2 regions of the Roseibium sp. 10G30-5 genome follow, and region 1 is predicted to be linked to the other one. Evidence: riboswitches for the same ligand, from Rfam matches in the RefSeq annotation. Region 1 holds a riboswitch; the other holds the start of a gene.
What was found. A riboswitch is a leader RNA that binds a small molecule or an ion and turns the genes downstream of it on or off. The one in region 1 is predicted to bind FMN.
Positions count from the first base shown of each region.

Region 1 (3,929 bases):
AGAAATTGGGTGGCTTGTTTTCCAACCATTCGGCAAGGTGCGAGTAGGCAGGACGAGGATTTCCCTCTTGGTCCATCATCTCATTGAAGAATGACGCAGCGTCGCCCATTGTCCCTCCCGTAAGGTTTATTGCCCTTAAAAATCAAGACTTGCAGATTTTCCAAACACCACCAAGCGTATTCTGAATGCGTTGGTGCTTAGCAATTAAGCAAATCGTCTTTTTACAAAAACGAATCTGGTCCCAATCCTTGGCGGACTGGATGATAAATCGGAGGGTGTTTTTGTGTGGGCAGAAAAACGCCTGCCGGAAAAGTGTCCCCGACAGGTAAATGCAGCTTAACGTCTAGTCGTTCCAATTGTTCATGAACAACGGCTGCTTGCATTTGTATGCGACCGGGCAGTTGGGGTTGTCGCCTGTCTTCGCATAGTGGATCACTGTGATCTCGTCGCGGTCGCAGTAGCCCTGGTTTGCGACGAAACGCGAGTAGGTGTACTGGCCTGTTGTGAAGACCACGCTGCCATCGCGTTTGACCATGGCCTGCGCCTTCTTGCAGTCCATCTGTCGCAGGTCGGGTCGCGCTTCGGCGGCCGTGCTGATGAACAGGGTCGAGGCGAGAGCCAGCGAGAGGGTTGGCAGAACACGCGAACGTGTCAGTGCTTTGCGGGAACTAGGGGGCATCGGCATGACCTCATCTTCTTGGATCACGTCAAATTCGGAACCGTCCGTGGGCCTGACGTGAAGGGAGCCTTGACCTTGATGTAGGGCTGTTTGACTAAAAGTCACGTCTCGTCAAAAAGGCAATTTTGCGGCGGGAAGGCTGCTATTGCGGGCGATTGCGTGTGAGCTCGACGCTGACATTGCCAGAGGACAGTGGCAGCGGCGCGCCGGGTTTGTGGACCCGGACTCGAGCTTTCATGATCCGCCCGTCTGCGGCAAAGACGGTTTCCAGAATGGCTCCGGCCAGCCGCTCGATCAGATTGAAGCGTGTCTGTGTCACGGTCGTCTCGATTGCGCGTGTCAAGCTGGCGTAACAGATGGTGTCGTCATAGTTGTCACTGACACTGGCCTTTTCCAGATCCGCCCAACATGTCAGATCGACAATGAATCTCTGACCGAGTTGCGCCTCTTCGGCATGGACGCCGTGATAGGCGAAAAAGGCGAGGTCTTTGAGGTGAATGGCATCCATGAGAAAGTCCGATCTGAGCAGGGTGGCCGTCTGGCCGCCGGGCACCTTGCCCATGCTGGCAGGGTGCGGCTTCGCGTCTGCGCGCCGGGGCCTGAGATCTGTGGGGCTTGCATGGACCAGACAGGGCATACCGGGCGCGGGAGTGCGTCTCGATTTAAGCCTCCGTTACGCAAAAATCCAGTGGCTTGCTCAGCTCATTTGCACATGACCAGAGCGGCCGTGTTCAGTCGTGGATATTGAAGCGGGAGAAATTCGCCGACTTGTAGTAGTCCGGCCTGCATTGCGCGTGTGCCCGGCCCAGAACGTGACTTGCATCGCCCAAGGGGAAAGTCTCGACCAGATGGCCATCCACCAGAACAGTGACCCTGTATCCTCGGCGCAAGGCATTCCAGAGCATGACAAACTTGTCAGCGCAGGTCGGGCAGGAGGTCTGGATGTTACCATGCTTGTCCGGCGTGAAGCCGATGTTCTGGTCGTCGATTTGAAAACTGACGTGTGTTTTCGGCGAGAGTGGGTAACCCGGCAGGTGCATGGCTACAACGGTGCCGCGTTCTGCCGGATCGTGATTGCACCAGATGGTAAAGCGTGCGCCGTCGGAATTTTCCATCCAATAGCGCTCGAAGCCTTTCACCGTGCCATTTTGCTAAGGCCTTATCGGCGTGGGCGGCCACAATGGTGCCGAGCATCAGAAGGATCGTCGCGGCAATTTTTTTCAACATCACAAAGGGCCCCACCTCGGTTCATGTGCAGTGTATTTGAGGAACATAAAAATACGATTGTTCTAAATACTTAAAATTGAACCAACCCATTGAAAAACGACCCTTGCGCACCGGGTGGCATGCAGCTAGAAATCTTTCAGTAATACTGAAATGTTCTCGGGGCGGGGTGGAATTCCCCTCCGGCGGTAACAGGAGTTTCCTGAAGCCCGCGAGCGTTTTACGACCAGTCTGCCGGATTTTCCGGTGCGGGTCGCAAAGGTCAGCAGATTCGGTTTAAGTCCGAAGCCGACGGTGACAGTCCGGATGGAAGAGAGCAATCACGTGTAGAGGGGGCGCTGACAACCTGGTCAGTGGCGTCTTTTGCATGTGCTTTGACCCGCCCTGACTTTGACAAAAGGTCCTGGGCTCGTGGAACAATCTGTCTTCAAATCCCGTATCGTGCGAGCGGCGGTTTTCATGGTGCTTTCGGGCGCGGCCTTTTCTGTGGTGAATGTCGCGCTTCAGGCTGCGACCCGCACTCTGGGGCTGCCGTCAGCATCTGTCGTCTTCTGGCAATATGGCTTGGCGTTTCTGTTTTCTGCGCCCTGGGTGCTGCGGCGCGGTTTGCGGTCGTTGAAAACCCGTCATCCGGTTTTGCATATCCTGCGTGTCGGGTTTGCGGTTGCGGGTGTGCAATTTTGGGGCGCTGGCCTGTCGTCGGTGCCGATCTGGCAGGCCATCGCTTTGATTATGACCTCGCCGTTTTTCGTTATTGTCGGGGCGTGGTTGTTATTGGGCGAAACGATCCGTTGGCAGCGCTGGGCCGCGACCGCGTTCGGGTTTTCCGGTGCGATGGTCATTCTACAGCCGTGGTCTGCGGGCTTCAGTTGGGCGGCGCTGTTGCCGTTGCTGGCCGCGATGTTCTGGGGAGCGGCCTCGCTATTGACCAAACGGCTGACGCAGGATGAACCCGCCGACACGATCACCGCCTACTTGCTTTTGCTATTGACGCCTGCCAACGCCGTTGTGGCTATCGGTGGCGGCTTTGTCGTGCCGTGGGCAGCATCTGTTATTGCCATTATTGTGGTGGCCGGTGTTTTCACCTTTCTGGCCAACTATCTGCTGACGCTGGCCTATTCAAAGGCTGATGCAGCCTATGTCCAGCCTTTCGATCATCTGAAGTTGCCGTTGAACCTGATCGGTGGTTGGATCGCCTTTGCCAATGTTCCAAGTCTGGCCTTCTGGCCGGGGAGCTTGATGATCCTCGCTGCGTCGCTTTATGTGATGAACAGTGAGCGGCAGGCAAATGTTGGGTACGCGCAACGGACAGCACAGGCCACGGGATGACGACGTGATGACAGAAACTGGCGATCTGAAGTGCGTGCAGGTGCGTGTTCACGGACGGGTACAGGGGGTCGGATATCGGGCACTGGTGTGCGGACGCGGCTGAGGCTCGCCAGCTTCAGGGCTGGGTGCGCAACCGTGCGGATGGCACAGTGGAACTGGTTGTTTCTGGTCCGGCCGCTATTGTCGACGACATGCTGGAGTTGTTGCGTAAAGGCCCGCGACTGGCTCGTGTGTCAGATGTCGTGGTGCAGACAACCGACAAGCCGGCAGACACAGGATTTCAGCGCCTTGCGACTGTTTGACATACACAGGTGTGACGCCTCCTGGATGGGCCATGCGAGTTACACGTCGACGGAATGTGTCTTGCCGAAGATCTTCTCAAACTCTGCCCGCATCACCAGATCATTGTCTTCCATCGTCACGGGTAATCCCAAGTCGACAAGGCTGGTGACGCCGTGTTCGGAAATGCCGCAAGGCACAATGCCGCCAAAATGGCTCAGATCCGGATCGACGTTGAAGCTGATGCCGTGAAATGTGACCCATTTGCGCAGGCGAATGCCGATCGCGGCGATTTTGTCCTCAACCGTGGCGCCGCGATCTGGGCGACGCACCCAGACGCCAACACGGTCTTCGCGCCGCTCGCCGCGCACATGATAGGCCCACAGGGAATTGATAATCCACGCTTCCAGTGCTGAGA
Region 1 covers NZ_CM147918.1:709,028-712,956, reverse strand. The annotation lists partial or broken gene AC0L7U_RS03665 (circularly permuted type 2 ATP-grasp protein) at 1-109, opposite strand, end outside; gene AC0L7U_RS03660 (hypothetical protein) at 344-685, opposite strand; gene folB (dihydroneopterin aldolase) at 822-1,241, opposite strand; gene AC0L7U_RS03650 (hypothetical protein) at 1,411-1,818, opposite strand; FMN riboswitch at 2,055-2,225, shown strand; gene AC0L7U_RS03645 (DMT family transporter) at 2,363-3,232, shown strand; gene AC0L7U_RS03640 (acylphosphatase) at 3,277-3,534, shown strand; gene lipB (lipoyl(octanoyl) transferase LipB) at 3,574-3,929, opposite strand, start outside.

Region 2 (3,929 bases), on a different replicon from region 1:
AACGGGCAATGATTGCCATGGCGCTGGCCGCCAAGCCCAAGCTGCTCATTGCCGATGAGCCGACCACCGCCCTTGATGTGACAATTCAGGGTCAGATTCTCGATCTGATCAAGATGTTGCAGGAAGAGGAAGGCACATCGGTCCTGTTCATCACGCATGACATGGGTGTGGTGGCGGAAATCGCTGACCGGACCGTTGTGATGTTCCGTGGCGAGCAGATTGAAACCGGAAAGACCTCGGATATTTTCCGCCACAGCACACAGCCGTACACCCGGGCACTCTTGTCTGCTGTTCCGGTTCTGGGCTCCATGACCGGCTCCGAATTGCCGGCCCGGTTCCCGATGATGGACGTCATCACCGGCGAAATGGACAAGCCGCGGGAGATGCCTTCAACGGCTGCGACGGACAGTCGTCCGGTTCTGGAGGTCAAGAACCTGTGCAAGCGGTTCGACATTCATTCCGGTTTGATGTCGAAACTGAGCGGTCGGGTCCATGCGGTCGAAGATGTATCCTTCAACCTTCATGCGGGTGAAACACTGTCATTGGTGGGCGAATCCGGCTGCGGTAAATCCACGACTGGCCGTGCCATCATGCGCCTGATCGAACCCAACAGTGGGTCGGTCACTGTCAACGGCGAAGATGTTCTGGCGTTCAATGGCAAGGCCATGCGCAAGTTGCGCCAGTCGGTGCAGATGATCTTTCAGGATCCGTTCGCCAGCCTCAATCCGCGGATGACCGTGGGGGAGGCGATCGCCGAGCCGTATCTGGAACACAAGCTTGGCACTCGCAAACAGGCACAGGAGATGACGGCCGGCATGCTGGACCGGGTTGGGCTGTCTGCCGATATGGCACGACGGTATCCGCACGAATTTTCTGGCGGCCAGCGGCAGCGGATCTGTATTGCGCGGGCCCTGGCGCTGAAACCCAAGGTGATCATTGCCGATGAAAGTGTGTCGGCGCTGGATGTGTCGATCAAGGCGCAGGTCATCAATCTGATGCTGGACTTGCAGGAAAGCATGGGCATCGCCTTCCTGTTTATCTCGCATGACATGGCCGTGGTCGAGCGCGTCAGTCACCGGGTGGCGGTGATGTATCTGGGTCAGATCGTCGAGATCGGACCGCGCGACAAGGTTTTCAGCGACCCTCAGCATCCTTATACCCGCAAGCTCATGGAAGCGGTGCCTGTGCCCGACCCTGATCGATTGGGCATGAAGCGAAATGCCGATGTGGAAGAGCTGAAAAGCCCGATCCGCGCCGTGGATTTTGTGCAGGACAAGAAGGTTTACCGCGAAGTGGCGCAGGATCACTTCGTCATGACATGATGGCGTCTGCCAAGGTGTGGCGGGCCTTAACGCCTTGGCGCTTTTGATGAAGATAGGGGACGGTGGCGATACCGTCCCTTTTTCATGAACGCATTGTCCACCCTTTAAAAGAGGATTGTCTCTCCCCATTTTTCGGACTAGAAGAGATGTGTTCTCGGGGCGGGGTGAAATTCCCCACCGGCGGTTAAAGCCCGCGAGCGCTCTCCTGCCTTTGTGGCAGGGAGGTCAGCAGATCCGGTGAAATTCCGGGGCCGACGGTATAGTCCGGATGGAAGAGGACCAGCTTCGTTGCACCTTGTGTGCGGCGCGGCTTGTCGTGCTCTGGGACCTTGACTCATTTTTGCTGAAAGGTTCCGAATGTCTACTGAAAACTATTCCAACAAGAAAATCGCCTTCATCAAGGCCCGCTGGCATGCCGACATCGTCGACCGTGCACATGATGGCTTCGTCGAGGCTGCTGCAACCAAGCTGTCCGGCGCACAAGTCGTGACGTTTGACGTGCCGGGCGCATTTGAAATGCCGCTCCTTACCAAGAAGCTTGCAAAGACCGGTGACTATGATGCTGTTGTCGCTGCGGCTTTCGTCGTTGATGGCGGTATCTATCGCCATGACTTTGTCGCCGATGCCGTGGTTTCCGGGCTGATGAGTGTGCAACTTGAAACGGAAGTGCCGGTTTTCTCCGTGTCGCTGACGCCGCATAATTATCAGGAAACTCAGGTGCTGACCGATTTTTATCGCACGCACTTCATCACCAAGGGCAAGGAAGCCGCCGAAGCTGTCCGGCAGATTTTCGCGCTCGGTTGACGTCCTTCAGGGTGACCTGACGACATGAGGGCAGAGCGCGTCCTGCGCCCTGCCCCTTTTTGTGTGGTTTCAATGCGGTGTGGCGAGAAGATTGGCGACGCTTTGACGCCAGCGCTGCGACAGATTGACGGCCGCAGCGTGCTCTTCCTGCGCCGGAAAAAATGCCTTTCCGGTATCTTTTACAAGCGGGGCCGGGTGTCCGAGAGCCTCAAGTCCCATGGCCCAGACGCCGAAGGCCCCCACTTCTGCCTGTGCGCCACAGGTGACGGGCCGGTCCAGAATATCGGCCTGCAATTGCATCAGAAAGCCATTGGCAGATGCCCCGCCATCCGCCAGCAGCCCATCAAGCAGACGGCCGATGTCCTTTTCCATGGCGCGGAACACGTCAGCGATCTGTAAGGCGATGGCGTCAAAGGTAGCCCTTGCGATATGCGCCGGTGTGGTTGCGAGCGTCATGCCGCTGATGGTCCCGGTTGCGTAGTCATCCCAGTACGGTGCGCCCAAACCACTCAGGGCGGGAACGAAGGTGGTGCCTGCCGCATCGGGTACGGTTTGCGCCAGATCGGACAGCGCCTGTGCGTCTTGCAGGCCCAGCATGGTGGCGGCAAAGGCGGCGGCTTGTGCCGAGACAGTGATGTTGCCTTCAAGGGCGTAGGCGGTGCCGCGTGCATCTGTCCAGGCAATGGTGCTCGACAGACCATTGTGTGAAGTGATGCGCTCGGGTGTCAGCGTCATCAGTGAGGACCCGGTGCCATAGGTTGCCTTGACGAGACCGGGCGTGCGCACACCGTGCCCATAAAGCGCTGCGTGACTGTCGCCCATCATGGCGTGGATCGGTACGCCTTCGGGAAGTGCTGTCGTACCAGCCGACGTGTGGCCGAACAAGCTGTCGGAGGGCATTGGCGCAGGCAGGCAGGTTTCAGGCACCTCGAACAGATCGCAAAGCAGATCACTCCACTCAAGTCGGTTGATGTCGAAAAGCTGGGTGCGTGAGGCGTTGGAATGATCTGTCGCAAAAACTTTGCCGCCAGTCAGGCGATTTAACAGCCAGCTATCGATGGTTCCCGCCCGCAGACGTCCCGCATCTGCCAGCGCACGCGCGCCCTCAATAGAGCGCAAGACCCAGCCGAGTTTTGAGGCGGGAAACAGGGGGTTGATGGCAAGGCCGGTGGCCGCAAGCACATCGTCGCCTGCGCCCATCCTGCGCAGGGCTTCGCAGTCTGGCGCGGTGCGCCGACATTGCCACAGGATCGCCGGAGCAATTGGCTTGTTCGTGTCCGCATCCCAGACGACCAGCGTTTCGCGCTGACTGGCGATGCCGATGCCCAGCACGTTCATCAGATCATGTGTTGCGCCAATCCGGGCAATGACCTGCTGCACGCTGTGCCAGATGTCATCCGCAGATTGTTCGGCCCATCCGGGTTTTGGATAATGTGATGTCAGCGCGCTGGAGGCCCGCGCCACAACCGCGCCCTCTGTGTCGATGAGCAAGGCCTTCGTATTGGTCGTGCCCTGATCAATGGCAAGAAAACACGGGTGTGTCATGACCGCTTGCGCTCCAAGGCCTTGCGCGCGCGCGTAGCAATGCCTTCGCCGCTGAGGCCAAAGCGATGAAACAGCGTCTCGATGGAGCCTGTCGGCAGAAAACCGGGAAAGCCCATACGCTCGACCGGTACCGGTTGGTTGGCGCTGGTGAACTCGGCCACGGCGCCGCCCAAACCGCCATGGATATTGGCTTCTTCGACCGTGACAATGGCACCAAGCTCTGCAGCGCTGGCCACGGCCTCTTCATCCAGCGGGTTG
Region 2 covers NZ_JBVVUH010000001.1:231,362-235,290, forward strand. The annotation lists gene AC0L7U_RS20095 (ABC transporter ATP-binding protein) at 1-1,322, shown strand, start outside; FMN riboswitch at 1,469-1,606, shown strand; gene AC0L7U_RS20100 (6,7-dimethyl-8-ribityllumazine synthase) at 1,680-2,126, shown strand; gene AC0L7U_RS20105 (FGGY family carbohydrate kinase) at 2,196-3,671, opposite strand; gene AC0L7U_RS20110 (transketolase family protein) at 3,668-3,929, opposite strand, start outside.
Region 2: linked by a shared signal. The riboswitch ahead of AC0L7U_RS20100 (6,7-dimethyl-8-ribityllumazine synthase) and the one ahead of AC0L7U_RS03645 (DMT family transporter) in region 1 are both predicted to bind FMN.